2 regions of the Micromonospora sp. NPDC005174 genome follow, and region 1 is predicted to be linked to the other one. Evidence: riboswitches for the same ligand, from Rfam matches in the RefSeq annotation. Region 1 holds a riboswitch; the other holds the start of a gene.
The links. Region 1 has a riboswitch for thiamine pyrophosphate ahead of thiE (thiamine phosphate synthase). Riboswitches for the same ligand answer to the same signal wherever they lie in the genome.

Region 1 (14,766 bases):
GATGGTCGCCGGTCAGCGCCACCTCCGCGAACGGCACCCGCACATCCGGCCGCGAACCCTCGACGTACACCTTGCCTCGTGCCTGCATGACAACCTCCCTGGTGATCAGGCGGACCAGCCGAAGTGATCCAGCGGTCCGCGCCCCGCGCCCAGCTCCCAACTCCGCCCGCCGGTCAGCGCGCGGAACACGTACTCCTTGGCGACCTGCACGGCCGCCGGCACCGGATCGCCCAGCGCGAGCCGCACGGCGATGGCCGCCGAGAACGAGCAACCGGTGCCGTGGGTGTGCCGGGTGTCCACCCGGGGCGCGCGCAGCAGGGTGGTGACACCGCCGCCGCACAGCACGTCGACCGCCTCGTCCCCACCCACGTCACCACCGGTGACGACCACGTACTCCGGACCGCCGGCGGCCAGGGCCTCGGCGGCCACGACCATCGCGGGCACGTCGTCCACGCCGCGTCCGGTGATGGCCGCGGCCTCCGCGCAGTTCGGCGTCGCCACCCGCGCGTACGGGAGCAGCCGCTCCACCGCGCCCACCACGCCCAGCCGGTGGCCGCTCGTGGCGACCAGCACCGGATCGACGACGAGCTGGGGCAACCGGCCGTCCCGGGCGGCCTGGGCCACCACGTCGGCGACGGCCGGCGTGCCGAGCATCCCCGTCTTGACCGCGCCCACGGTGAAGTCGACGAGCACGCTGTCCAACTGCTCCGCGACCGTGCGCGGCGGCAGCGGCAGGACGGCGTCGACACCCCGGGTGTTCTGCGCGGTGACCGCTGTCAGGACACTCGTGCCGTACGCGCCGAGCGCCGCGAAGACCTTGAGGTCCGCCTGGATTCCGGCGCCGCCGCCGGAGTCGGAGCCGGCGATGGTGAGGGTTGTCGTCGGGGTCATCTTTCCTCTTTGGTTGCGCTTCGGGGCTGCGGCCGACCGTGCCGGCCTGTTGGGACCTTCTGGGTGACCGCCTCTTCGAAGGCGCTAGTCATCAGTTGGGCGATCGAGGATGGGTTCTCTGCTCGCATGAGTGCGCCCAGGACTGCCACTCCACTGGCTCCTGCCTCGACGCAGGCCGTTACCTGTTCTGGCGTCTCCACCCCCCCGAGCGCTAGGACGGGCACCGGGCTGGCCGCGACGAGCGCGCGCAGGCCGGCGACTTCCAGGGGTGGGCCGTAGCCGGGCTTTGTCCGGGTGGGCCAGATCGGGGAGATTGTGGCGTAGTGCTCGGTGGTCAGGCGGTTCAGTTCGGTCTCGTTGTGGCAGGATCGGCCGACCAGCGGCAGGGCCGGCGGCGGGTACGGGCCGGCGGCCGGCAGGTGGACGGCGTCGCCGCCCAGCGGGTCGGGGCCGGCCACGACGAGGGTCCCGCCGACGTCGGCGAGGATCGCGCGCAGGTCGACGGCGAGAGCGGCGCGTTCGGCGCGGGGCAGGTCCTTCTCCCGCAGCACGACCCAACGCACTCCCCCGGCGACCGCCCCCGCCACGACACGTTCGAGACCGCCCGTGGCGACCAGCCGGTCGGTCAACAGGACGACCCCCGGCGGCACCAACCCCGTCACAGGTCCGGTCTTCCCTCGTCGGGAGTGGAGGGCAGGGCGTGGAAACGCCGGGCGATCCGGCCCGCGCCCGCGGCGAGGCGTCCGGCCTCGACGGCGTACCGCATCGCCGTCGCCATCGCCACCGGGTCGGCGGCCCGGGTGACCGCGCTGGCCAGCAGGACCGCGTCGCAGCCCAGCTCCATGGCCAGCGCCGCGTCGGACGCGGTGCCGATGCCGGCGTCGAGGATCACCGGCACGTCCACGCTCTGCCGGATCAGCCGGATGTGGTGCGGGTTGCCGATGCCGAGCCCCGAACCGATCGGCGCGCCGGCGGGCATCACCGCGGCGCAGCCCACGTCCGCGAGGCGGCGGGCGAGCACCGGGTCGTCACTGGTGTACGGCAGCACCGTGAAGCCGTCCGCGACGAGTTCCTCGGCGGCGCGGAGCAGCTCCACCCCGTCGGGCAGCAGCGTCCGTTCGTCGCCGATGACCTCCAACTTCACCCAGTCGGTGTCGAACGCGTCGCGCGCCAGCCGGGCCACCTTCACCGCCTCGGTCGCGGTGTGGCAGCCGGCGGTGTTCGGCAGCAGCCGTACCCCGCACCGGTCCAGCAGTTCCAGCAGCCCTCCCCCGGTGCCCGGCGCGGTGTCCACCCGGCGCAGCGCCAGCGTGACCAGCTCCGTACCGGACGCCCGGATCGCCTGTTCCAGTACGTGCAGGTTCGCGGCCCCACCGGTGCCCAGGATCAGCCGCGAGCCGAACGTCGCCCCACCCAGTTCGAACGGCACGCCGCTCACCCGCCCTGCGCGGCGGTGAGCACTTCGACGCGGTCGCCGTCGTGCAGCTCCGTGACCGGCCAGCCGGTCCGGGGCACCACCTCGCCGTTGACCGCGACCGCGACGCCACGCTGGTGCGGCGCGACGTCACCGACCAGATCGGCCACCGACGCGCCGCCGGGGACAGTGCGCCCGGTCCCGTTCACCGTCAACTTCATCACTCCTCCTCGAAACCGCGCATCGGGCCGGCGAACCGGTCGGCACCGAACCCGGTGAGCAGCGGGTCGGGCACTCCGGTGAGCACCAGGTCGGTGATCGCCTCGGCGGTGACCGGGGTGAGCACGATGCCGTGCCGGTGGTGTCCCGTGGCGGCGAGCACGTCCGGCCGGCCGGGCAGCGGCCCCAGGATCGGCGCGTTGTCCGGGGTGCCGGGCCGCAGACCGGCGACGGCCTCCACCAGGTCGTACTCGGCCAGCTCGGGTAGCAGGTCGACACCGGCGCGCAGCAGTCGCTGCACCGCGCCGGCGGTGACTGTGGTGTCCGACCGCTCCTCGACCGTCGCCCCGAGCACCACCTCGCCGTCGGTGCGGGGCACCAGGTAGACGTGCTCGCCGTCGGCGTACCCCCGGATCACGTGCCGGAAGCCCGGCGCGACGCCGCCGGGCGCACGCAGCCGCAGGATCTGGCCCTTCACCGGCCGCACGGGCAGTCCGGTGAGGGCGGCGGCACCGCAGCCGGCCGCGACCACGGTGACCCTCGCGTCCACGTCGGACAGCCGCCGGACCGGTCGCGGCACGAACGCCGCGCCGGCCCGCCGCGCGGCCGTGCGCAGCGCCGGTACCAGCAGCCGGGGATCGACCTGGTGGTCGGTGGGCGCGAGCGCGCCGCCGCGCACCCGCGGGGCGAGCGCCGGCTCGCGGTCGCGCAGCTCGGTGGGGCGCAGCGGCGTCACCGGCAGACCAAGACCCTGTTGGTACGCCCAGAGCCGGCGGGCCTCGGCCAGGTCGTCACCGGTCAGCCCGACCATCAGCGTGCCCTCGGTCCGGTAGCCGATGAGGGTGCCGCTGTCCTCGGTCAGCTCGGCGGCGAACGTGGGCCAACGGGCGGCGGAGGCCACCAGCAGCTCGGTCAGCCCACGCTCACCGAAGTACGCCTCGGCGACCGGAGAGAGCATCCCGGCGGCGACGCCCGACGCCCCCGATCCGGGTGCCGCGTCGTGTACCTCGACGCGCAGGCCCCGGCTGGCGCAGCGCCACGCGACGGCCAGCCCGATCGGGCCCCCGCCCACCACCGCCACCTCGGTACGCGTCACGCCAGCGCCCGCAGCAGTTCGGCGGTCGCCCGCGCGGGGTCGGCGGCCGAGCAGATCGCCCCGACCACCGCCACCCCGTACGCCCCGGCGGTCCGGAGCGCCGGCACCCGGTCGGCGGTCACCCCGCCGATCGCGATGACCGGCACGTCGACGGCGTCGGCGACGTCGCGTATCCCGACGGTCCCGATGGGGTCGGGCAGACCGACCTTGGTGCTCGTGGCGTGGCACGGGCCGACGCCCAGGTAGTTGGCCCCGGCGACGACGGCCTCGATCGCGGTCCTCGGCTCGCGGGCGGTGGCGCCCAGCACGCCGGTTGCGCCGAGCACGTGCCGGGCCGCGGCGACCGGTAGGTCGTCGGCGCCGACGTGGCCACCGGCGGCGCCCACCGCGAGCGCCACGTGCAGCCGGTCGTTGACCAGGCACGTCGCGCCGTACGGCGCGCACAGCGCCAGCACCCGGGCGGCCAGGTCGTACGCCTCGCGGTCGGTGGCGGAGTCCTCCACCCGGACCTGCACGACGAGGTCGGCGCGGGCCGCCGCGAGGGCGGCCCGGACCACGGTGAGTGGATCGCGCCCGGGTCGGGTGTCGGTGATCAGATGCAGTCGGCCGAGGGACGGCACGGCAACGCTCCTCCCTGCGCCGGCATTACCCGGATCAGGTTCGACGGTCGGGGGCTGTCAGCCCCCCTCTCAGCCCGGTACACCGGGCTCCCGTGGGTTACTTGCGTGTCACCGTACGACACATCGCCTCCGCTGCCAAGGGAGAGCCCGCCGCCCCGGCGCGAGAGATCGATCGGGGTACTTTCTCCGGTCCTGTTCGGAATGTCGCCCGCCGTTGCAGAACCGTTACCCGCCGGCATCTTGCCGGACATCGATGCAGCAGAACTAATTTGTTCAGCGAATCGACAAAATGCCGGCGTGGACGCCCTGGCACGGCGTCTCCACCGGCTCCATCTGGGACGGTCTTCGGCGAGCCGGCCCCGCGAGTCCTGTCCACCGCGACATTGGAGGCGGCGTGTCCCGTTCTCGTCGTGCCCCCGTACCACTCACCGCTACCCTGTTGTCCCTCGCGCTCGCGTCGACGGCCCTGATCGGGTCTCCGGCGCAGGCGGCTCCGGTCGCAGCGCAGGTCCCACCGCGAGACGCGCAAGCCGCGACTCCCTTCTCCAAGGTGGTGCAGAAGACACCACCGAAGGCAGCGAAGGCCGCAGCGGCCGACCCCTACTCCGTCCTGGTCTTCTCGAAGACCGCCGGTTTCCGGCACGACGCCATCCCCACCGGCATCGCCGCCATCCAGCAACTCGGTGCCACCAACGGCTTCACGGTGGACACCACCGAGGACGGTGCCGCGTTCAGCGACGCCAACCTCGCCAAGTACAAGGCTGTGATCTGGCTCTCCACCACCGGTGACGTCCTGAACGCCGACCAGCAGGCGGCCTTCGAGCGGTACGTGAAGGCCGGCGGCGGTTACGTCGGCGTCCACGCCGCCTCGGACACCGAGTACAGCTGGGCCTGGTACGGCGACCTGGTCGGCGCGTACTTCGCCAACCACCCGCAGAACCAGCAGGCCACCGTCAAGGTGGAGGACCCGGCCCACCCGTCCACCACCGGACTGCCGGAGCGCTGGTCCCGGTTCGACGAGTGGTACAACTTCCAGACCAACCCCCGGTCGGACGTGCACGTCCTGGCCAGCCTGGACGAGAAGAGCTACACCCCGGGCGCCGGCGCGATGGGCGCCGACCACCCGACGGCGTGGTGTCAGGACTTCGACGGTGGCCGCTCCTGGTACACCGGCGGCGGGCACACCCGTGAGTCGTACGCCGAGCCCGAGTTCCTCAAGCACCTGCTCGGTGGCATCCAGACGGCGGCCGGCGTGGTCGACGCCGACTGTGGCGCGTCGAAGACCTCCAGCTTCGAGAAGGTCACGCTGGACAGCAACACCAGCAACCCGATGGAGCTGGACATCGCCCCCGACGGGCGGGTCTTCTACATCGAGCGCGACGGTCGGGTCCAGATCATCAAGCCGGACACCGGCAACACCGTCACCGCCGTCGACCTGGACGTCTTCACCGGCAACGAGGACGGCCTGATCGGCATCCGGCTCGACCCGGACTTCGCCACCAACAAGTGGGTGTACCTGTACTACGCCCCGAACGACAACGTCACGCGCAACCTGCTGTCCCGGTTCACGGTGACCGGCGACACCATCGACCTGGCGAGCGAGAAGCAGGTGCTGCGGGTCGACACCCAGCGCAACACCTGCTGCCACGCGGGCGGCAGCATGACGTTCGACAGCGCCGGCAACCTCTACCTGGCCACCGGTGACAACACCAACCCGTTCGAGTCCAACGCGTACGCGCCGCTCGACGAGCGGGCGGGTCGCCAGGACTACGACTCGCAGCGCACCTCGGCCAACACGAACGACCTGCGCGGCAAGGTGATCCGGATCCACCCGGAGGACAACGGGACGTACACGGTTCCGTCCGGCAACCTCTTCGCCCCGGGCACCGAGAAGACCCGTCCCGAGATCTACGCGATGGGCTTCCGGAACCCGTTCCGGATCGGCACCGACCCGAAGACCGACACGCTGTACGTCGGGGACTACGGGCCGGACGCCAACGCGGACAACCCGAACCGGGGCCCTCGTGGCCTGGTCGAGTGGAACGTCGTGACCCCCGGCAACTACGGCTGGCCGTACTGCACGGGCACGAACGAGGCGTACAACGACTACACGTTCCCGTCCGGTCCGAGTGGTCCGAAGTTCGACTGCGCCGCGCCGGTGAACAACTCGCCCAACAACACGGGCCTGACCAACCTCCCGCCGGTCGTTCCGGCCACCGTCGACTACGGCTACGCCGGGGACGCGCGGTACCCGGAGATCGGCGGCGGTGGCGCCCCGATGGGCGGTCCGGCCTACCGGTACGACGCCAACCTCAACTCGACCCGCAAGTGGCCGGCCTACTTCGACGGCAAGGCGCTGCTCGGCGAGTGGAACCAGAACAAGATGTACACGATGCAGATGACCGCCGACGGCAAGTCGTTGGTGGACATCAACCAGCTCCTCCCCGGCATGTCGATGATCCGCCCGATGGACTTCGAGTTCGGTCCGGACGGCGCGCTGTACCTGATCGAGTGGGGTAGCGGCTTCGGCGGTAACAACGACGACTCCGGGGTCTACCGGATCGACTACACCGCCGGTGACCGTGCGCCGATCGCGGCGGCGACCGCCAACCCGACCTCGGGTCCGGCGCCGTTGACGGTGACGTTCTCCAGCGCCGGCTCCCGGGACCCGGACGGCGGCGCGCTCACCTACGCGTGGACGTTCGGCGACGGGCAGACCTCCACCGAGGCCAACCCGACGCACACGTACGCCACGGCGGGCAACTACACCGCCCAGCTCACCGTGACCAACCCGAAGGGCCGCACCGCGGTCGCCAACGTGCCGGTCACCGTGGGCAACACCGCACCGACGGTGAAGATCGACTTTCCGCCGGACGGAGGCTTCTTCAACTGGGGTGACCAGGTCCGTTACACGGTCACGGTGACCGACCCCGAGGACGGGCAGATCGACTGCACCAAGGTGAACCTCCAGGTGCTGCTCGGTCACGACGAGCACGCCCACCCGCTGGAGCAGCACACCGGCTGCACCGGCACGGTCCAGACGTCGCTCGCCTCCGGGCACGGCGCCGAGGCCAACGTGTTCGCGGTCTTCGAGGCCACGTACACCGACAAGGGTGGGGCTGGCGGGTCCGGCGCGCTCACCGGCCGGCAGATCGAGATCCTGCAGCCGAAGCAGAAGCAGGCCGAGTACTTCACGGCCACCGGACGGGTTGCGGGCAGCACCGGCGGCGGAGACGCCGGCGTGCAGCGGGAGGCCGCGACCGACACCGCCGGTGGCGGCCAGAGCATCGCGTTCATCGAGGACGGCGACTGGTGGTCGCTCGTTCCGGCGAACCTCACCAACATCACCGAGATCCGGTTCCGGGCCGCATCCGCCGCCGCCGGCGGTCGGATCGAGGTCCACGCCGGTGCGGTCGACGGACCGATCGTGGCCACGGCCACCGTTCCGACGACCGGAGCGTGGCAGACGTACACGGACGTGAGCGCGCCGGTCACCGGTGCCGCGAGCGGCTCGCTGTACTTCGTGGCCCGCGACCCGAACGGCGGAACGGGTTCGCTGTTCAACGTCAACTGGATGGACTTCGTCGGTCGCGGCGTCACCGAGAACGGGCCGCCGGTGGTCACCGCCACCGCGACCCCGACCACCGGTACCGCGCCGGTCACCGTCGCCTTCGACGGCACGGCCACCGACGCCGAGGGCGACACCCCGCTGACGTACGCCTGGGACTTCGGTGACGGCGGTACGGCGTCCACCCTGGACGCCAGCCACACGTACACCAGCGTCGGCACCTTCACGGCCACCCTCACGGTGACCGACAGCAAGGGTGCCAAGTCGTACGCAACGGTGCCGGTGCGGGTGACCGCGCCGGACACGTCCTGCTTCGGGGCGCGTTCGGACGACTTCAACGGCAACACGTTGGACAAGGGCCGGTGGACCAGCGTGGTCCGGGAGAACCAGCTCTACTCCCTCAGTGGCGGCGCGCTGAAGCTGCCCACCTCGGTGGGTGACCTCTACGGCGCTCGCAACGACGCCACCAACCTGGTGCTCCAGGCGGCGCCGACGGGTGCCTGGGAGATGACCACCAAGGTCACGCTTCCGGTGACGGCCAACTACCAGCAGGCGGGCCTGCTGGTGTACGGCGACGACGACAACTACGCCAAGGTGGACCTGCTGTACAACGGCAGCCGTCGGGTGGAGTTCATCTCCGAGACGGCCGCGACGCCGCGTAACGACGCTGCCGACGCCGCTGACGCGCCGGCGGGTGACACCGTGTACCTGCGGATCACCAGCGACGGGACGAACCTGACCGCCGCGGTTTCGGGCGACGGGCAGACGTTCACCTCGGTCGGCCGCTCGGCCGCGCTCGCCGGCATCACCAACCCGCGGATCGGGGTCTTCGCGCTCAACGGAGGCACCGAGGCGCCCGTGGTGGACGCGGCGTTCGACTCGTTCGTGGTCACGCCGGACGCTCCGGCCGGCCCGGTCGAGCCGTCGGACGAGTTCACCGGCAGCACGCTGGACAAGTGCCGGTGGGACGCGATCCTGCGGGAGGACCCCAACGGCTACCGGGTGACCGATGGCGCGCTGCGGATCGACGTGCCCAACGGTGACATCTACGGCACCGACAACACCGGGCCGAAGAACTTCATCCTCCAGACCGCGCCCTCGGGCGACTGGACCCTGGAGACGAAGGTCGACGGCAGTCTGCTGAACGAGCAGTACCAGCAGGCCGGTCTGCTCGTGCAGGCCGACGACGACAACTATGTGAAGTTCGACTTCATCGCGGACAACCAGGCTGGCCAGGCGGTGACGCGGCGGATCGAGTTCCGCAGCGAGATCGCCGGGGTGGTGCAGAACCCGCAGCCGGAGGCAGCCAGCCTGACCTCGGCGGTGTGGTACCTGCGGCTGGCCCGCACCGGTGACACCTTCACCGCGTCGTACTCGGCTGACGGGACGACCTGGACCGCGTTGCAGGCGCTGACCAACAGCGCGGTGGGTGCCACCCCGAAGGTCGGTCTGTTCACCCTCGGCGCCAACCAGACGGCGTCGAAGACGGCCGCGTTCGACTACTTCCGGCTCAGCACCAGGGCGGTTGACGAGACCGCTCCGGTGACGACGGCGGCGGTGTCGGGCACCCCCACCGACGGGTGGTACACCGGGCCGGTGACGGTCACCCTGACCGCCGCCGACGAGGCCGGTGGCAGCGGACTGGCCGGTACGCAGTACCAGCTGGATTCCGCGACCGCCTGGACGGACTACACCGCGCCGGTGGCGATCAGCGGCGACGGCGAGCACGAGCTGCGGTTCCGCTCGACCGACAAGGCCGGCAACGTGGAGTCGACGAAGACCGTCTCGGTCAAGATCGACGCCACCGCACCGGTCACCACGGCGACGTTCGCTCCGGCGAACGACGCGGGCTGGCACAACGGGACGATCCCGGTGGTGCTGACCTCGACCGACGCCGGTTCCGGTGTGAAGACGGTCGAGTGGTCGCTGGACGGTGGCGCGTGGACGCCGTACTCGGAGCCGGTCGCGGTGACCGGTGACGGGCAGCACGAGCTGCTCTACCGCTCGACCGACAAGGCGGGCAACGTCGAGACGCTCAAGTCGGCGATCCTGAAGATCGACGGCACCAAGCCGACGCTGCTGGTCTCCGGTGTCGCCGACGGCCAGCTCTACGGCGACAGCCAGGACGTACGGGTGTCGTGGCAGGCCGTCGACCCGACCTCGGGCATCGCGTCCGTGGTCGGCCAGCTCGACGGCAAGGCGTACGCCAGCGGCACCCTGCAGGCCATGTACGAGCTGTCGCTCGGCCTGCACGAGCTGACCGTCACCGCGACCGACAAGGCCGGCAACACGACGACCTCGAACGTCCGGTTCTTCGTCACCACCTCGTTCCGGGACATGCAGTTCCTGCTGGACCGGTTCAAGGCGACGGGACGGTTGTCGGCCAAGGCGCACAAGCAGTTGACGGCCAAGCTCGACGCGGCCCGCCAGGCCGAGGCGGCCGGCAACGACAACAAGGCGGTCAAGCAGCTGACCCAGTTCCGGGACCTCGCCGCCGACGCCACCCTGGTGGCCGAGGCCGAGATCCGGGACACCCTCACCCGGGACGCCGACGCCATGATCGTGCGGCTCGGCGGTACGGCCAGCAAGGCCGGCGTCAAGGCCAATGACGGCGAGCCGGTCAAGGGCACCGGCCGGCTCGGTGGCGACGCCACCCGGCTGGCACCCGGTCGCCAGCTCTGATCCGATCGAGGCCCCTTCCCGACGCTCCGGTGTCGGGGAGGGGCCTCCCTCATGAGGGAGTGGACGTCCATGACGCGTATCCGCACGGTGGTCGCCGCCGTCCTGGTCGGACTGACCCTGACCGTGTTCGCCGCTGCCCCGGCGGCCGCTCAGGCTGCTCAGGCCGCCCGGGCAGGGCAGGCCGACAAGCTCAAACTCATGGTGGCCGGCGACGGCGCCGAGGGGGTCACCATCCAGGCCACCTACCCCGACGGGCGTCGGCTGGACCGGGTGGTGCGACTGATCCTCACCGCCACCGGCCCGGACGGGCAGGAAATCGGGCCGGTGCAGTTGGAGCCGCAGCCTGAGGGGCAGGGCTTCTACAGCAGCGGTCCGGTGCTCACCGCCGGCACCTGGAAGGTCACGGTGAACTCCCCCGCCCCACTGCCGGGTGAGGCCACCGCAACGGTGCAGGCCCGTGCCGCGCAGTCTCCGCCCCCGCCGGAGCCGGTCGCGGTGACCAGAACGGCTGACGGCGCGGGCGGCACGGGCTGGTGGCCGTACGCGGCGGCCGGCCTGGTCGTCGTCGCCCTGGCGATGGGGGTGGCCATGCTGTTCGGCCGCCGCCGCACCACCATCTGACCGACTCGTGATCGACTCGGCTTCCCTGAGGTCGGGGTGTCCCGCGCAACAGGTCACCCCGACTTCAAGGAACGCGAGTGGATCAAGCGCGGCGAGCCGTCGAGCGACGGAACCGGGACGGCACCGGGCTCAGAGGATGTCGCGCAGGGCCGTCAGGTCGTCGTCGGTCGGCTCCCAGGTGCCGGCGGCGGCGTTGGCGTGCACCTGCTCGGCGGTGGTGGCACCGGCGATCACCGAGGTCACCGCCGGCTGGGCGGCCAGCCCACCGATCGCCACCTGGAGCATCGTCAGACCCCGCTCGTTCGCGTACGCCTCGATCGCCTCGATGGTGTCCCAGTCCGCGGCGGCGAGCCGGTCGGCGTACCGGCCACCGCCGGAGAGGCGGCTGCCGGCCGGCGGCTGCTCGCTGCGCTTGTACTTGCCGGTGAGCAGGCCGTTGGCGAGCGGGAAGAACGGCAGCATGCCGAGGCCGAACCGCTCGCAGGCCGGGATCACCTCGGCCTCCACCGAGCGTTCCAGCAGGCTGTAGTGGTTCTGCGCGCTGATGAAGCGGGCCCGGCCGTTGGACGAGGCGACCCAGTCCGCGTCGGCGACCTGCCAGCCGGCGAAGTTGGAGTTGCCCAGGTAGCGCACCTTGCCGTCGCGGACCAGGTCGTCCAGGGCGGCGAGGGTCTCGTCGATCGGCGTACCCGGGTCGGGCTCGTGCATCTGGTAGAGGTCGATGTGGTCGGTGCCGAGCCGACGCAGCGACGCCTCGACCGCGCGGGCGATGTAGCGCCGCGCGCCCCGGGCGCCGAAGTCGGGCCCGTTGAGGCCGTTCATGTCCATGCCGAACTTGGTGGCCACCACGACGTCGTCCCGGCGGCCTTTGAGCGCCTGCCCGAGCAGCTCCTCCGAGCCACCCTGCGGTTCGCCGTAGATGTCGGCGGTGTCGAACAGGTTGATCCCGGCGTCCAGGGCCGCGTCCACCACCGCTCGCGTGCCGTCGAGGTCGAGCTTGCGGCCGAAGTTGTTGCAGCCGATTCCGACGACGGACACCACGAGCCCGGAGTCGCCCAGCCGGCGATAGGTCATCTCAGTCACGAGATCCACCCTATGCCGGCCGGACGCCCTCCTGCCCGACGACCGATCAGCCGACGTCCCAGACGGGTTCCGGGGTCTCCACCACTTCGTTGTCACTGCGGAACAGCACGAACCGGTCGAAGGAGCGGGTGAACCACCGGTCGTGGGTGACCGCGATCACCGTCCCCTCGAAGGCGTTCAGGCCGACCTCCAGCGCCTCGGCGCTCGCCAGGTCGAGGTTGTCGGTCGGCTCGTCGAGCAGCAGCAGAGTCGCCCCGGACAGCTCCAGTAGCAGCACCAGGAAACGGGCCTGCTGCCCACCGGAGAGGGTGCCGAAGCGCTGGTCACCCTGCCCGGCCAACTCGTACCGGCTGAGCACCCCCATTGCCGCGTGCCGGTCCATCCCCTGGCGGTGCTCGTCACCCCGCCACAGGATCTCGACGAGCGTCTTCCGCATCAGCTCCGGTCGGTCGTGGGTCTGCGAGAAGTGCCCAGGACGGACCCGCGCGCCGAGCCGGGCCACACCGTCGTGCGCCACCGGGGCGAGCGCACCCGCGCCGTCGACCGGCCCGTTCGCCGGGTCCGGGTCGCTGCCACCGCGCGCCAGCAGCCGCAGGAAGTGCGACTTGCCGGTGCCGTTGGCACCGAGGACCGCCACCCGGTCGCCGTACCAGATCTCCAGGTCGAAGGGGAATGTCAGGCCGTCCAGCTCGAGCTTGTCGCAGACGACCGCGCGCTTGCCGGTCCGCCCGCCGGTCAGCCGCATCCGGATGTCCTGGTCCTTCGGGGGTACGGGCGGAGGCCCGGCCTCCTCGAACTTGCGCAGCCGGGTCTGCGCGGCCTGGTAGCGCGAGGCCAACCCGTCGTTGTACGCCGCCTTCTGCTTGTACATCAGCATCAGCTCGCGCAGCTTCTGGTGTTCCTCGTCCCAGCGTCGGCGCAGCTCGTCGAGGCGGGCGTGCCGGGCGACCCGCGCCTCGTACCAACTGGCGAAGCCACCGGGGTGCACCCAGGCGCTGCCGCCCTCGACGGCCACCACCCGGTCGGCGGTCTGGGCCAGCAACTCGCGGTCGTGTGAGACGTAGAGCACCGACTTCGTCGACTCGCGCAGCCGCGCCTCCAGCCACCGTTTGCCGGGCACGTCGAGGAAGTTGTCCGGCTCGTCGAGCAGCAGCACCTCGTCCGGGCCGCGCAGCAGCAGCTCCAGGGCGAACCGTTTCTGCTGCCCGCCGGAGAGCGTGCGCACCGGCCGCTCCCGAACGGCGTCCCACGGCTGGTCGAGCACGATGGTCGCGACGGTGTCGAACAGCACCTCGGCGTCGTACCCGCCGGCCTCGCCCCAGGCGCCCAGCGCATCGGCGTACGCCAGCTGTGCCTTGCCCGCGGTGTTGCTGAACTTGCCGTGGGCCTCGGCCGCCCGCATGGCCGCCTCGGTTTCGCCGAGCCGGCGGCCGGCGTCGCGCAGCGCCGGCGGGGCCAGCGACAGGGCGAGGTCGTGCAGCGTCGTCTCGTCACCGATCATGCCGATGAACTGCCGCATCACGCCCAGCCCGCCGGCGCGCGCGACGCCGCCCGTCTGGATCGGCAGGTCACCGGCGACCATTCTCAGCAGCGTCGTCTTGCCCGCGCCGTTCGGCCCGACCAGGGCGACCTTGGCCCCCTCACCGACCCGGAACGACACGTCGGCGAAGAGTTCCCGACCGTCCGGCAGGCTGTGCCCGACCGCTGCCACGTCCACGTATCCCACGCGGGGATACTGCCCCAGCCGGGGCCGCCAGGGACATCCAATTACCGGGTGACGCGCAGCACCCGGAAGCCCTTCTGGCTGGCGTGCCGCTCGACCTGCCAGCCCTGGTCGGTGAGCCAGCGTTGGAGCGAGTCGCCGCCGAGGTGCCGGGCGACGACCAGCCACCCCACGCCGTCCGGGGCGAGTCGGGGCAGCCAGCGCAGCAGCAGCTCGTGCAGCTCGTCCTTTCCGATGCGGATGGGCGGGTTGGACCACAGCTCGGCGAACGTCAGATCCGCCGGTACGTCGTCCGGCGCGCTCACCCGGACCCGGTCGCCGGCACCGATCCTCGCCGCGTTGGCGGTGGTGAGGTCGCGGGCGCGGGCGTTGACGTCGACCGCCCAGACGGTGCTCGCCGGTGCCACGTCGGCCAGGACGCACGCGATGGGGCCGAACCCACAGCCGAGGTCGAGCAGGTCGCCGGTGGTGTCGGCGGCGGGCAGGTCGGCCTTGCGCAGGAGTACGGCGGTGCCGGGGTCGAGACGGCTGGCGGAGAAGACACCACCGGCCGAGACGAGCCGGTAGTCGCGGTCGGCGACGGAGAATTCGACCTCGCGCGCCGGTGCGTCGCTGGCGGGCTGCGCGGTGAAGTAGTGGTCGCCGGTCACGCGGCAATTCTCGCACCGGCTCCGGCGGGTCACGACACTGCCCACACCTACATTTCCCCAATATTATCCCCTAAAGGGACAATCACTCCTACTCTGGGCGACATGGTGTATCGGTACGAGTCCGAAGAGGACGCATTCGAGGACCCCGAGCCCGGGTCCGACCTGGACGTGCTCGGCGCCGGTCCGCCTCCGCCAGCCG
Region 2 (14,766 bases), on a different contig from region 1:
GTTGCGCCGTTCCACGGTGATGCCGGCGCTGTCACCGTCCACCACGAACGCGGTGATGCCGCCGCGTCGCCCATCGGCGGCGGGCACCCGGGCCATCACCACCAGCAGGGTGGCCACGGTGCCGTTGGTAGCCCAGAGTTTCACGCCGTTGAGCCGGTAGCCGGTGCCGTCCTCGGTCGGTTCGGCGGTGGTGGCGAGCCGGGCCGGGTCGGAGCCGACGTCCGGCTCGGTGAGCAGGAACGCGGAGACCTCACCCGCGGCAAGTCGGGGCAGGAAACGCTGCTTCTGCTCGGCGGTGCCGAACATCTTGAGCGGTTGCGGCACGCCGATCGACTGGTGGGCCGAGAGCAGCGCGCCGATCGCCGGGCTGACCGAGCCGGCCAGCATGAGGGCACGGCAGTAGTGCAGGTTGCTCAGCCCCAGGCCGCCGTACTTCCGGTCGATCTTCATGCCGAACGCGCCGAGGTCCGCGAGCCCGTGGAAGACGGAGTCGGGGATGGAGGCGTCCCGCTCGATGGCCGCGCCGTCCACCTCGGAGGTGACGAAGGCGCGGAGCTGGCCGAGGAACTTCTCGGCACGGGCCATGTCGTCCGGGTCGGAGCGCGGCCACGGGTCGATGAGGTCGAGCCGGAACCGGCCGAGGAACAGCTCCTTGCCGAAGCTGGGACGGTCCCAGGTGGACTCGCGGGCCGCCTCGGCGACCCTGCGGGCCTCCTTCTCGGAGACCTGACCGGCCTCGGCGGGCAGCGGTGCGGCGGTGCCAGCGGTGGGCGGGGCAGCGGCTCCGGCGGCGGGCGGCGCAGCGGTGCCGGCGGCGGCTTCGGGATCGGGGCCGTCCGGTGCCGGTCGGCCGTCCTGTGTCGTGGTCACGGCTGCCCCCTCGAAACTCGATGTGGCTGCGTCGACGTGCGCGACTAACGCCACGCTACCCCCGGTTGTTACCCAGGGGTAGCGTGGCGTGAACATCGAGGGAGATCAGCCGGCGCTGAGCGTGGCCGGGTCGTCGTCCTCGTCGTCGATGTCGTCGTCACCCCAGTTGCGCCGCGCGAACGGCAGGAACACCCAGAAGGCGAGGAACCAGAGGCCGGCCAGCGCGCTGAGCACGAAGGCGATCGGCCGGTCCAGCACGAAGTCGGTGATCAGCAGGACCGCGCTGACCATCGCGATGAGCATGAAGCCGAGGCCGCCGGTCGCCATGCGGTGTGCGAACCGCACCAGCTCCGGCTTGCGCCCCTGACGGAACAGCGCCCGGTGGAACGCCACCGGTGAAATGATCATCGCGGTGGCGGCGGCAGCGGCGAGCAGGGCGACGATGTAGACGTCCCGCTGGAACTCGCTGGTCCGGGTGAACCCGTTGCTGAACGGCAGGGTGAGCAGGAAGGCGAAGAGGATCTGCACGCCGGTCTGGGCGACCCGCAACTCCTGGAGCAGGTCGGCGAAGTTGCGCTGCCAACGCTGCTTCTCGGTCTCCTTGGACACGCGCTACCTCCGGTCAGACGGTACTGCCGGCGGTCCCGGCCGCCGGCAGCAACGCCAATGCCCCACACGGCCGAGCACGAAACTGGTTCACGACATGTCCCGGCCATCTGCCGGCCACCCGCCGGACACCGCGACGTCGATCGACCGGACCGGGTCAGGACCCGCGGCGAATCCGACCGGCGTACCGGGCCTCCAGCGCGTTGTTGTGCGCGTCCCCGTCCGGGATGTTGGCCGACAGGTAGACCGGGGGCCGCTCCCCCGCCGCGAGTATCCGGGCGACCACCTCCACGGTGACCTGCTGGGCCAGGAGCGCGGCCGTGATCGAGGAGACCGCGCCGACCGCGCCGCCGCCCGGCAGCGGCAGCGTCGCGTCGCCGTACGGCGCGCCGTTGTCGAGCACCACGTCGGCGAGATCGGCCAACGTGCGTCCGGACGGGTGGCGGGAGGTCATCCGGCCGGAGTGCTGCGCGGAGGTGATCGCCACCAGCGGATGGCCCCGCTCCTTGACCAGCGTGGCGAACTCGACCATCGCGCCGTTGACCCCGGAGTTCGAGGCGAGCACGAAGACGTCGGCGGGCCGTACGGGAGCCAGCTCGTAGAGCCGGTGCGCCACCGCCGGGTCCCGCTCCAGCAGCGGCCCGAGCACGTCGGCCGGCTCGCCGCCGAGCAGCACCAGGTCCCGCAGGGCGATCCGGTTGGTGGGCACCAGCCCGCCCGCCCGACCGGCGATCTCCATGGCGAGGGCCTCCGAGTGCCCGGTACCGAAGGCGTGCACCACCCCGTCGGCGCGTACCGCGTCGGCGATCAGATCGGCGGCCCGGCCCACGGCCTCCCGCTGGCTGGCGGCGACCCGGGACATCGTCTCGGTCACCACGGTCAGGTAGTCCTCGGCACTCACCGTCATACGTCCTCCATCCGTCTGTTGCGGGCGAACCACCGCACCGCGAAGTCGACAGCCGCCCGCTGGCCCACCAACCTCGCCGTTCCGGCGCCCACCGGGCCGACGCGGACCACCGCCGTGTCGTCGAGGTCGCGGCCCAGCGCGCCGAAGTCACTTCCGTCGATCCGGACGTCCTGCCACCACACCCATTCGCGGCCACCGTCGGCGGTCCGCACCGCCGCGCCCAGTCGCTCACGCACGAGGGCGGGTCGGCGGTACTCGGCCAGGTGCAGCGAGGTGTTGACGCTGTGGTCGACCCCGAGCAGCAGGACGTCGGCGTCCAGGTCGTAGAGCCGGGCCAGCGGAGATCCCTCGCCGAGCATGTCGGCCAGGGTGTGCCCGGCGACCACCCGCTCGGCCGCCGGGCCGAGCGCGGCGAAGGACACCTGGGGGTGCCCGCTGCGCAGCGCCGACGGCCAGCAGCGGACCGTCTCGGCGAACACGCCCATGTGCCTGCTCGGCGTGACCACCGGGTCGAAGCCGGGCATCTCGGCGCGGATCAACGGCCACCAGTCCACCGGCACCGGCGGATTCCGCCACTGCGCCGGGTCGCTGTTGTCAGGTGTGTGGGTGGGCACCACGATCGTGCCGTCCGGACCGAGGGCGTCACGCAGGGCGAGCACCAGCGCCTGCGGCCCGCCACAGACGTAGCCCAGCGGGCGCATCCCGGCGTGCACCAGCACCGTCGATCCGGGGCGTACGCCCAGTAGGCGCAGCTCCGCGGCGATCGACCGGCGAGTGCCCGGCCCGCCGACGGGAACGGTCACGACTCTCCCCCGCCCGGCACGGCTCAGGCCGTCCCGGCGACCCGCGCCAGGACCGCCTCGGCCAGCACGGCGGGCGCGGCGTCCGGGATCCAGTGGCTCACCCCGGCCAGGGGTACGAAGAGGTAGTCGCCGGTCACGTTCGCGGCGCACGCCTCGGCGGCGGCCCGGCCGATCGCGACGTCCCGGTCGCTCCACACGTACGTGGTCGGTACGGCGACCGGGCCGACGGCGGCCAGGTCGGCACGGGACATGGCCCGGTACCAGTTCAGGGCGGCGGTCAGTGCGCCCGGCTCGCGCATCGGGTCGGCGTAGCGGTCGACGCGGGAGGCGTCGCCGACCCCGCCCAGCAGCTTGCGCAGCGCCGTCGCGTGCCACGCCAACAGCACCTTCTCGGCCTTGCCGGGTTTACGGAACAACGCGATGTACGACGAGCGGGCCTTCTGCTGAGCGTCGGTGGCGAGCGCGTGCGCCATGGCCGCCGGATGGGGCACCGACACCGCGGTCAACGTACGGACACGCTGAGGGTGCGCGGCGGCCACCGCCCAGGCCACTATCGCGCCCCAGTCGTGGCCGACCAGGTGCACGGCGTCCAGACCGAGCGCGTCGAGCACCGCGACCGCGTCGGCGACCAGTTCGGGGATGCGGTACCCCGCCACCTCGGCGGGCCGGGCACCCGGCGAGTAACCCCGCTGGTCCAGCGCGTACGTGCGCAGGCCGGCGGCGTGCAGTGGCGGCACGACCGCGTCCCACTCGCCGCTGTGCTGCGGAAACCCGTGCAGGAGCAGGATGGGGGCACCGTCGGACGGGCCGCCGGTGCGTACCTCGAACGTCAGACCCCGCGCGTCGACCTGCATGATCGTCAGCCTACCCAGCCGTCGTCGTGCCGGCCCGGATGCGCGCACGTCACGACGCCCTGCTGGGCTGTTACCCCTGGTCGGTGCTAGCGTCAGCGAGACAACTTCACATCCGACAGGGGAGCGCACAGCGCTGAGAGTGCGGGCACGCCCGCAGACCCTCGAACCTGATCTGGGTAATGCCAGCGCAGGGAGTTCGGTCGACCTCCAGCCGCGCCGTGAGTCCGGTGCCACCGGACGCGCGGCGTGCGTCTTCTCCTGGTTCGTTTCACTGAACTGGGAGCACAGCATGGACAACACCACCAACCGCTGGCGCACGATCGACATCGTGGTCGCCTCGGTGATCGCGGTCGCCTTCGGCGTCATCTTCTGGGCCTGGGGCCTGGTCTGGAGCGCCACCGAGGGCGCGTTCGCCTTCTTCCCACCGGCGCAGACGCTGATCTACGGCGTGTGGCTGCTGCCGGCCGTGGTCGGCGGGCTGGTCATCCGCAAGCCCGGCGCCGCGCTCTACTGCGAGACGGTGGCCGCGGTCGTCTCCGCGCTGCTGGGCAGCCAGTGGGCCGGCACGGTCATCCCGCAGGGCATCGTGCAGGGCATCGGGGCCGAGCTGGCGTTCGCCGCGTTCCGCTACCGGTCGTACCGGCTGCCGACAGCCGTGCTGGCCGGCGCGCTGACGGGCCTCAGCGCGGCCCTGTTCGACTTCTTCGTCTGGAACGCGGACTACGCGCTGGGCGACTACCGCATCCCGTACGCGCTGCTCACCATCGTCAGCGCCACGATCATCGCGGGTGTCGGCGGCTGGCTGCTCACCCGCGCCCTGGCCAACACCGGCGCCCTGGACCGCCTCCCCTCCGGCCGAACCCGCGCGCTGATCTAGACCTGCGCGCGCACCCCGTGATCAAGAGGTTCGCGTCATCGGCAGGCGGAATTCTGACGCGAACCTCTTGATCACCGGCGAGGACATGGAGGGAGGGGTCGTGGGCGTACTGCTGCGGGGTTTCGGGTGGCGGCACGCCGGGCGGCGGGCCTGGGCCGTACGCGGGGTGGACCTCCGGGTGGAGGACGGCGAGCGGGTCCTGCTGCTCGGGCCCTCGGGGGCCGGCAAGAGCACCCTGCTCAGCGCGCTGGCCGGGCTGCTGGCGGAGGACTCCGGTGAGCAGGAGGGCACCGTCGAGATCGACGGGCTCGACCCCCGCAAGGGCCGGGAACGGGTCGGCATCGTCTTCCAGGACCCGCAGACCCAGCTGGTGATGGCACGCAGCGGCGACGACGTGGCGTTCGGGTTGGAGAACCGGGGCGTACCGACCGACGAGATCTGGCCACGGGTCGACGAGGCGCTGCGGCGGGTCGGCTTCCCGTACCCCCGGGACCGCGGCACCGCCGCCCTCTCCGGCGGCGAGCAGCAGCGTCTCGCCCTGGCGGGCGCGCTGGCGCTGCGGCCCGGCCTGCTGCTGCTCGACGAGCCCACCGCCAACCTCGACCCGGACGGGGCTGCCCTGGTCCGGGGCGCCGTGGCGGGCGCACTGGACGCCGACACCACCCTGATCCTGGTCGAACACCGGGTCGCCGAGGCGTTGCCCCTGGTCGACCGGGTGGTCGTCCTGGAGCCCGGCGGTGGGGTCCGCGCGGACGGGCCACCCGACGTGGTCTTCGCCGCGCACGGTGACACCCTCGCCGCCGAGGGGGTCTGGGTACCCGGCCATCCCGTCGCGCCGCGCCGGGCCACCGCCGCGGCCGGCGACGTGTTGCTCACCGCCGACCGGCTCGGCCTGCCGCCCCGGCTGGGCTCCACCGATCTGACGGTACGCGCCGGAGAGGCGCTCGCCGTGCGCGGACCGAACGGCGCCGGCAAGTCCACCCTGGCGCTGCTGCTCGGCGGGCTGCTCAAACCGGGCACGGGCCGGGTCACCGCCTCGGCCGAGCTGGCCGGCGCCCACCACCGCACTCCCCCGCACCGCTGGCGCGCGCCCGCGCTGGCCCGACGGATCGGGTCGGTCTTCCAGGACCCGGAGCACCAGTTCGTCACCGGCACCGTCTTCGACGAGCTGGCGCTCGGCCCACGCCGGACGGGCCAACCCGAGGCGGCGGTCAAGGAGACGGCGGCCGGGCTGCTGGAGCGGCTGCGGCTGACCAGGCTCGCGGCGGCCAACCCGTACACCCTCTCCGGCGGCGAGGCGCGACGCCTCAGCGTGGCGACGGCCCTGGCCACCGCGCCCCGCCTGCTGATCTGCGACGAGCCCACCTTCGGCCAGGACCGGCGGACGTGGGGCGAGCTGGTCGACCTCTTCGCCGACCTGCGCGACGCCGGGCACGGCGTCGTCAGCGTCACCCACGACGTGGACTTCGTCGCCGCGCTCGCCGACCGCACCGTCACCCTGGAGCGGTCGTGACCGTGCCGGCGCGTCGCGACCGACGCCTCGACGCCGGACGGGAGTCGCACCGATGATCAGCATCGAACCGGTCGCCCGGCCCGGGGCGCCGCTGGCCCGGCGCAACCCGGTGGCGAAGCTCGCCGCCGCACTGCTCTTCTCGTTCACCCTGCTGGCCACGCTCGACCCGCTGGCGCCCGCGATCGCCATCGCCGTCGAACTCGCGGTCCTGCCGCTGTTCGGCCTCCGCTACCGGGTGCTGGCCCGGCGTGCCCTGCCGCTGCTGCTCAGCGCCGTCGGCATCCTGGTCACCCTGGTGCTCTTCGCCGCCGACCAGTCCGGTCGCGTTCTGCTGGACGCCGGCCCGGTGCTGGTGAGCACCGGCGTGCTGCTCACCGCGCTCGGCCTGGTGCTGCGGATCTTCGCGGTGGCCCTGCCCGGCGTGATCGTCTTCGCCACCACCGACCCGACCGACCTGGCGGACGCGTTGATCCAGAACGCGAGGGCGCCGGCGCGGTTCGCCGTCGGGGCGCTGGCCGCGTTCCGGCTGGTGCCGCTGCTCGGTCAGGAATGGCAGATGATCAGCATGGCCCGCCGGGCACGTGGCGTGGACGCCGGACGCAACCCCGTGGCGAAGCTGCGGCTGTTCGCGTCCACGGCGTTCGCGCTGCTGGTCGGAGCGATCCGTCGAGGTACCCGGCTGGCCGTCGCGATGGACGCCCGCGGTTTCGACGCCGACACACCCCGTACCGTCGCGCGCCGCCAGCACTTCGGCCTCGCCGACACACTGCTCGTCGTCGGCGCGTTCGCGCTGGCCGGCGCGGCACTGACGACAAGCATCCTGGTCGGTACCTTCCGCCCCCTGCTCGGCTGACGCCGCCCGACGCCGGACCGCCGTCCACCCCGGCCGCCGTGCGCCGGGCCGCGCCGCGCCGGGCCGCGCCAGGCCAGGCCGGGCCGGGCCGCGCCGCGCCGCGCCGGCGGCAAGATCCGCGCAACTTCAGGGATGTAGTGGCCTCGTCAGCGTGGGAAGCCACTACATCCCTGAAGTTGCTGTCGCGGAGTCGTGCGCCAGAGCGGGCGCACGGCTCGGTCAGCTTCGCCGGAAGGCGTAGCGGCGGGTCTGCCCCGCCGCCTGGCTGCGGCCACCGGTCGAACGGTTGCCCCGGCCCGTGGGCGGCCCGGCCGTCGGTGCTGACGGTCGGCTGGCCGGCGTGGGCAGATCCTCCACCGCAGGCGCCTCGACAGCCGCCGGCACGTCGACAGGCAGCGCCGCGTCGGCCGGGACCGCTCCGGGCCGGAGCGGCTCGACGGTCACCGCCGGGTCGACCAGCGCCGCCAGTGGCGCGGACTCGACGGACGCCGCCGGGTCGACCAGAGCCGCCGGCAGCGTCGGCGCCGCCGGCTCAACCAGCGCCGCCGGCAGCGCGGGCTCCACGAGCGCCGCCAGTGGCGCCGGTTCGACCAGCACCGCCGGCAGGGCCGGTTCGACCGCGACATCCGGGCTGGACGACAGGCTCGTGCCGCGACCAGTCGTCGGGCCGTGGTCCGCCGCCGGAACCTGTCCGGAGGGGGACATCTTGGGGGTACGGGACTTCTTCGGGTTACGCCTGGCGGGCATCCGGGTCTCCTTCGGTGCCGACCGTCCCGGCCGTTCCCGCGCTCCGGCGGTCGGTCGGATCGGCTGGTGACCGTCGCGGCGCGACGGTCGGATGGGAAGGGACTGCTCACCGGGAATCAGGAAGGCTCGACGCCGCCGAACGGCGGGGACGCGCGACGCCCGGGAGCGCACGGACCGCGACGCGGGGCGGCGGACCGGCTCGGAAAAAGGGGCGTCAGTTACGCATGCCGGAACCCTAACCGTCACACGAGGAGACGCGCACCCTGTTTACTGGCACGATCGGCGCATGCTGATCGCGTTCTCGATCACCCCGCTCGGCGGCGGCGACTCCGTGGGCGACCTCGTGGCCGAGGCGGTACGGGTGGTCCGCGAGTCCGGGCTGCCGAACCGGACCGATGCCATGTTCACCACCGTCGAGGGCGAGTGGGACGAGGTGATGGCGGTGGTCAAGCGGGCGGTCGACGTGGTGGCCGCGCAGGCGCCCCGGGTGAGCGTCGTCCTCAAGGCAGACGTCCGGCCCGGTGTCACCGACGCGCTCACCGCGAAGGTGGCGCGTGTGGAGGAACGACTCGCCCAGCGGTGAGCGACCGGTGGACGGACGGGCCGCGACCAGGCGGTGACCCGCCGTGGGACGACCTGCCCGCGATGCCGTGTGCCGCGATACGGTCGCAGGGACAGTTCGACGGCGAGAGGTGGCGGCACGAATGGCTCAGCAGGCGACAGCGCAGATCGGCGTGACCGGGCTGGCGGTGATGGGCCGTAACCTGGCCCGCAACCTGGCCCGTAACGGCTTCACCGTGGCGGTGCACAACCGGTCCCCGGAACGCACCCGCAGCCTTGTCGCCGAGCACGGTGACGAGGGCACCTTCGTGCCCGGTGAGTCGATGGCCGACTTCGTGGCGTCGCTGGAACGGCCCCGCGCGGTGATCGTGATGGTCAAGGCGGGTGCGCCCACCGACGCGGTCATCGACGAGCTGGTGCCGCTGCTGGACGAGGGCGACATCATCGTCGACTGCGGCAACGCCCACTTCGCCGACACCCGCCGCCGCGAGGAGTCGCTGCGCGCGCAGGGGCTGCACTTCAGCGGCACCGGCGTCTCCGGCGGCGAGGAGGGCGCGCTGCTCGGCCCGAGCATCATGCCGGGCGGTTCCACCGAGTCGTACGCGAAGCTCGGGCCGATGTTCGAGAAGATCGCCGCCCAGGTGGACGGTGTGCCGTGCTGCACGCACGTCGGGCCGGACGGCGCCGGGCACTTCGTCAAGATGGTGCACAACGGCATCGAGTACGCCGACATGCAGCTCATCGCCGAGGCGTACGACCTGCTGCGGGCCGGTCTGGACGCGACGCCGGCGGAGATCGCCGAGATCTTCCGCGACTGGAACAACGGCGAGCTGGAGTCGTTCCTCATCGAGATCACCGCCGACGTGTTGGCGCACACCGACGCGGCGACCGGCCGCGCGTTCGTCGACATCGTGCAGGACCGGGCCGAGCAGAAGGGCACCGGCCGGTGGACCGTGCAGAGCGCCCTCGACCTGGGCATTCCGATCACCGGGATCGCCGAGGCGACGTTCGCGCGCTCGTTGTCCGGGCACGTCGACCAGCGCGAAGCGGCCCGCCGGGCCTTCCCGGACGCCGGTGACAAGTGGCAGGTGGCCGACCGGGACGCGTTCGTCGAGGACGTCCGTCGGGCGCTGCTCGCTTCCAAGATCGTCGCGTACGCCCAGGGCTTCGACCACATCCGGGCCGGCAGCAGCGAGTACGACTGGGACATCGACCTGGGCGGCACGGCGACCATCTGGCGGGGTGGCTGCATCATCCGGGCGCGCTTCCTGAACCGCATCCGCGAGGCGTACGACGAGCAGCCCGACCTGCCGACGCTGCTGGTCGCGCCGTACTTCGCCGAGGCGGTCAGCGCCGGCGTGCCGAGCTGGCGGCGGGTGGTGGCCGACGCGGCGCAGGCGGGTGTGCCGACGCCGGCGTTCTCGTCGTCGCTGGCGTACTTCGACGCGCTGCGCGCCGAGCGGCTGCCCGCCGCGCTGATCCAGGGCCTACGGGACAACTTCGGCGCGCACACCTACCAGCGCGTGGACCGCGAGGGCTCCTTCCACACCACCTGGGCCGGCGACAAGACGGAATCCCCGGCGTAAGGCACGACGCACGACGCACGGCATGATCGTGCTCGATCCACGATGTAGTGGCCTCCCGTGTCAGGGAGGCCACTACATCCATGTTCGGGCGCGATCATCTCGTGGACGCGGCTGCGCTCAGGCGACGGTGGCGTGCATCTCCCACACGAGGATCTCCGCCGGCTCGTCGGCGGTGACCCGTCGGCCGCCGGTCATGGTGAGCCGCGCCGCGTCTCCGGTGCCGAGTGGACCGCTGCCTTCCAGGGTGACCGTGCCGTCGGGCACGTACAGGTGCACGAAGGGCGCGTCCGGGATGGTGACCTCGTCGCCGGGGCGGAGGCGGGCGGCGTGCAGCGTCGCGTACCGGTTGCGAATCCGGATCGCGGACGCTCCGTCGTAGCGGTCCATTCCCGAGGCGATCGGCACCAGGCCGCCGCGCAGCAACTCGTCCTCGATCTCCAGCTGCTCGTAGCCGGGGTCCACACCCTGCTCGTCCGGGAGCACCCACATCTGCACGAAGTGCACGGGGTCGCTGTGCGGCTGTTGGTTGTCCAGGAGCCGCCACGCGTCGTTCTTCTCCGAGTGCAGGATGCCGGTGCCGGCGCTCATCCGCTGCGCCAGGCCCGGGTAGATGACCCCGGAGTGGCCGGTGGAGTCCTGGTGCACGAGCGAGCCGCGCAGCACCCAGGTCACGATCTCCATGTCCTGGTGCGGGTGGGTCTCGAAGCCGGCGCCCGGCCGGACCACGTCATCGTTGTTGACCAGCAGCAGGCCGTGATGGGTGTTGGCCGGGTCGTAGTGCCGGGAGAACGAGAAGGAGTGCTTGGAATCCAGCCAGGAGATCCGAGTGGCGAAGCGGTCGTCGGCACGGCGTACGTCGACGGCCGGGGCGGCTGCGGTCACCAGGCACGCTGCCCGGCGTCGGGAGTCGAGGGCGCCCAGGTCAGGGCCGGCTCTCCGGTGGCCAGTTCGGCGATCTCACCGGTCCGCAGCGCGGGCGTGTGACCGAACTCGGCACAGTGCTGCTCGGCGATCTCGGCGCAGATCTCGGCAACCTGCTCACAGATCGGGTCGCCCAGGTCGGCCGCGTTCAACGCCATGATCATTTTGTACCGGAGATCCCGCACACCCAACCACCCCCACCCGACAGGTCCCGCCCCCTCCCGAACCCTACCGACCCCCACCACCCCAAACCCCCAAATCCCCCACCCCACCCAGCCCCCACCCCACCCCACCCCACCCCACCCCGCCCAGCCCCCGTCCCCGCCCCCGCCCCGTCCCCGCCCCCGCCCCGCCCCGCCCCGCCCCGCCGATCTTGCACTTATGGTGGTCGATCGGTCCACTTCCACACCTTTTGTCGCCACCGAAAGTGCAAGATCGGCGGCACCATCGCGCGGGGGTGGGGCGCGGGTACAGGGGGAGGCGCCGCTCTGCACGTCTTGTGCGGGGCGGCGCCTCGGGGTGTTTTCGCGTTACCAGAATCGGCGACGCTTGGCTTTCTGCGGGCGGATCAGGTCCGCGCCCTTCGTCAGCAGCCGGGTCGCCCCGGAGGGACCACGGCGGGCCTCCAGGGTGTGGCTGAGCCGGCGGGCGCCGGCCGCGGCCAGTGGCACCGCGACGGCCATCACCGCCCACTGGGCAATGCGCTTCTGGATCATGTGGGTTCACCTCCGTCAGTGGCTTCTGACGTCTCTGATACCCAGCGTGACGTGTGGGTAAGCCTTCCTCAGGCCGTCGGGGCCACCGGGTTGGGCAGCGCGCCGCCGAAGCGCCGGTCCCGCTGGGCGTACAGCTCGCAGGCGTACCAGAGGTGGCGGCGGTCGAAGTCCGGCCAGAGCGTGTCCAGGAAGACCAACTCGGCATACGCGGTCTGCCAGAGCAGGAAGTTGGAGATCCGTTCCTCGCCCGAGGGCCGCAGGAACAGGTCCACCTCCGGGATCTCCGGGTGGTACAGGTATTTCGCGACGGTCTTCTCGCTGACCTTCGCCGGGTCGAGTCGACCGGCCGCCACGTCCCGCGCGATGGCGGCGGCGGCGTCGCCGATCTCGGCCTGACCGCCGTAGTTGACGCAGAACTGCAGAGTCAGGGTGGAGTTGCCCCGGGACATCTCCTCGGCGGTCTGCAACTCGGAGATGACGCTCTTCCACAGCCGCCCCGGACGCCCCGACCAGACCACCCGCACGCCCAGGTCGACGAGCTGGTCACGACGTCGACGGATCACGTCCCGGTTGAACCCCATCAGGAACCGGACCTCGTCGGGCGAGCGCCGCCAGTTCTCGGTCGAGAACGCGTACGCCGACAGGTACGGGATGCCCATCTCGATCGCGCCCTCGATGGTGTCGAAGAGGCTGTGCTCTCCCGCCTCGTGGCCCTTGGTGCGGGCCAACCCGCGCTCCTTGGCCCACCGGCCGTTGCCGTCCATCACGATGGCCACGTGCTTCGGCACGGCCCCCGGGGGCAGCGCCGGCGGCCGGGCGCCGGACGGGTGGGGCTTCGGTGGCGTCGGCTCGCGCCTCGTCGATCGGATCACTCGGCTCTCTCCCTGCTCGTGCCGTCCGCTCCGGCCTGGACGTCACCGCCCGGCCGGAACATCGCAGCCCCCGCCTCGACGTCACCGCGCGGCCGGAGCATCCCAGCCCCACCACCGCCCGGTGGCGGGACCGTGCCGGTGACCGAGGTGCCCCGGTCGACCAGCGGCAGCGAGCGTAACGCGCGTTCCAGGTGCCACTGGAGGTGCGCCGCCACCAGACCGCTGCACTCCCGGCGTACACCGGTGTCGGTGGCGTCGGCGACCACCCAGTCGCCGGTGGTCAGCGCGGACATCAGGTCGATGGTGGCCGGCGCGGGATGGGCCGCGCCGGGCGGTCGGCAGTCCGGGCAGACCGCGCCGCCGGCCGGCACGGAGAACGCGCGGTGCCGCCCGGGGGTGCCGCAGACCGCGCAGGCGGTCAGGGCCGGAGCCCAGCCGGCGAGGGCCATCCCCCGCAGCAGGTACGCGTCGAGCACCAGGGTGGTGTCGTGCTCACCCCGGGACAGCGCCTTCATCGCCCCCACGGTGAGCTGGAACAGTCGCAGCGACGGCTCCCGCTCGACGGGAGTCAGCCGCTCGGCCGTCTCGGCGATCGCGCTGGCCGCCGTGTAGCGGGGATAGTCGCCGAGGAACCGCTTGCCGTACAGGTCGATCCCCTCGACCTGGCTGACCGTGTGCAGTGAGCTGCCGTGGTTGCCCTTGGGGTCACCGGCGAGTTGCAGGTCGACGTGACCGAACGGCTCCAGCCGGGCGCCGAACTTGCTCATGGTGCGGCGGACCCCCCGGGCGACCGCCCGCAGCCGGCCGTGCCGACGCGTGAGCAGGGTGATGATCCGGTCGGACTCGCCGAGCTTCTGCACGCGCAGCACCACCGCGTCGTCGCGGTAGAGCTGTCGGCGATACCCGGCCATCGGACCATTCTCCCTCGGGGTGTGAAATCAGGGTCGCTTCGGGGTGGACGCGCGGATGAACCCCGATGCGCCGGGCCGATGACCGCCCGTAGCGTGCTGGCCATGGCACTGCACCAGAGCACCGCCGCCCGTCGTCACCGGGCCACCGCACCCGTCGCGTTGGGGCTGTCCACCGCCCTCATCCTGCTGGCCGGGTGCGACAACCTGTCCTTCCGCCGGCTGGACTACGACGACACCGAGCCGGTGAAGATCACCACCATCCGGGTGGACGGGGGCTCCGGTGACGTTATCGTCCGGGGCACCGGCGCGGCGGGCGAGGCGCGGATCAAGCGGGTGGTGCGCTACCAGGGCGGCGAACCCAAGGCACGGTACGAGATCAAGGACAGCGAGTTGGTGTTGAACACCGACTGCGGCGACCGGTGCAGCGTGTCGTACGAGGTGACCGTCCCCGAGGGGGTCACCGTGCAGGGCGACAGCGGCTCGGGGGACGTCGAGCTGACCAAGGTGGGCGCGGTGAAGCTGCGACTCGGCTCGGGCGACGTGCGGATGACCGAGGTCACGGGGGCGCTCGACGTGGAGACCGGCTCGGGCAACATCGACCTGAGCGAGGCCCGTTCGACGGTACGGCTGCGGGCGGGCTCCGGCGACGTCAGCGCCCGCCGCGTGGCCGGCGCCACCGACGCCGAGGCCGGCTCCGGCAACGTGACCGTCGAGATGGAGACGGCGGCCTCGGCCCGGGCGCACGCCTCCAGCGGCGACGTCTCGCTGCTCGTGCCGGCGGGCAGCTACCGGGTCCGTTCCAACACCGGCTCCGGGGACGCACGGATCACCGTGACGGACGACCCGGCGGCGTCCCTGGTGCTCGACGCCTCGGCCGGCAGTGGCGACGTGACGATCACCCAGCGTTGACGATCGCCGGGCGTCGGCCCGTCCCACGGACCCGCCGACGCCCGCGCCGCCCGACCGGGCCGGCGGCGAACCCTCAGAAACCCAGCTTGCGCAACTGCCGCGGGTCGCGTTGCCAGTCCTTCGCGACCCGCACGTGCAGGTCCAGATAGACCCGCGAGCCGAGCAACTCCTCGATCTGCCGGCGGGCGTTGGTGCCGACCTCCTTGAGCCGGCTGGCCCGGTGGCCGAGCACGATCGCCTTCTGGCTGGGCCGCTCCACG

Region 2: another riboswitch for thiamine pyrophosphate. It lies ahead of ABZU91_RS23460 (ECF transporter S component); the one in region 1 lies ahead of thiE (thiamine phosphate synthase).

What each region holds. Positions count from the first base shown of each region.
Region 1 is NZ_JBEXIJ010000017.1:44,287-59,052, forward strand. Features, by position in the region: gene thiC (phosphomethylpyrimidine synthase ThiC) at 1-88, opposite strand, end outside; gene thiD (bifunctional hydroxymethylpyrimidine kinase/phosphomethylpyrimidine kinase) at 106-891, opposite strand; gene ABZU91_RS19550 (thiamine phosphate synthase) at 888-1,553, opposite strand; gene ABZU91_RS19555 (thiazole synthase) at 1,550-2,329, opposite strand; gene thiS (sulfur carrier protein ThiS) at 2,326-2,526, opposite strand; gene thiO (glycine oxidase ThiO) at 2,526-3,620, opposite strand; gene thiE (thiamine phosphate synthase) at 3,617-4,240, opposite strand; TPP riboswitch at 4,235-4,344, opposite strand; gene ABZU91_RS19575 (ThuA domain-containing protein) at 4,635-10,490, shown strand; gene ABZU91_RS19580 (hypothetical protein) at 10,560-11,111, shown strand; gene ABZU91_RS19585 (aldo/keto reductase) at 11,241-12,203, opposite strand; gene ABZU91_RS19590 (ATP-binding cassette domain-containing protein) at 12,241-13,920, opposite strand; gene ABZU91_RS19595 (methyltransferase) at 13,962-14,567, opposite strand; gene ABZU91_RS19600 (hypothetical protein) at 14,670-14,766, shown strand, end outside.
Region 2 is NZ_JBEXIJ010000024.1:32,674-47,439, reverse strand. Features, by position in the region: gene ABZU91_RS23485 (acyl-CoA dehydrogenase family protein) at 1-870, opposite strand, end outside; gene ABZU91_RS23480 (DUF6328 family protein) at 976-1,479, opposite strand; gene ABZU91_RS23475 (SIS domain-containing protein) at 1,634-2,383, opposite strand; gene ABZU91_RS23470 (AAC(3) family N-acetyltransferase) at 2,380-3,186, opposite strand; gene ABZU91_RS23465 (alpha/beta fold hydrolase) at 3,210-4,040, opposite strand; TPP riboswitch at 4,148-4,252, shown strand; gene ABZU91_RS23460 (ECF transporter S component) at 4,330-4,917, shown strand; gene ABZU91_RS23455 (ABC transporter ATP-binding protein) at 5,003-6,430, shown strand; gene ABZU91_RS23450 (energy-coupling factor transporter transmembrane component T) at 6,483-7,283, shown strand; gene ABZU91_RS23445 (hypothetical protein) at 7,503-8,030, opposite strand; gene ABZU91_RS23440 (MTH1187 family thiamine-binding protein) at 8,317-8,613, shown strand; gene gndA (NADP-dependent phosphogluconate dehydrogenase) at 8,735-10,177, shown strand; gene ABZU91_RS23430 (pirin family protein) at 10,295-11,059, opposite strand; gene ABZU91_RS23425 (thioredoxin reductase) at 11,056-11,256, opposite strand; gene ABZU91_RS23420 (hypothetical protein) at 11,629-11,814, opposite strand; gene ABZU91_RS23415 (isoprenyl transferase) at 11,883-12,686, opposite strand; gene recO (DNA repair protein RecO) at 12,683-13,597, opposite strand; gene ABZU91_RS23405 (DUF4097 family beta strand repeat-containing protein) at 13,700-14,506, shown strand; gene era (GTPase Era) at 14,580-14,766, opposite strand, start outside.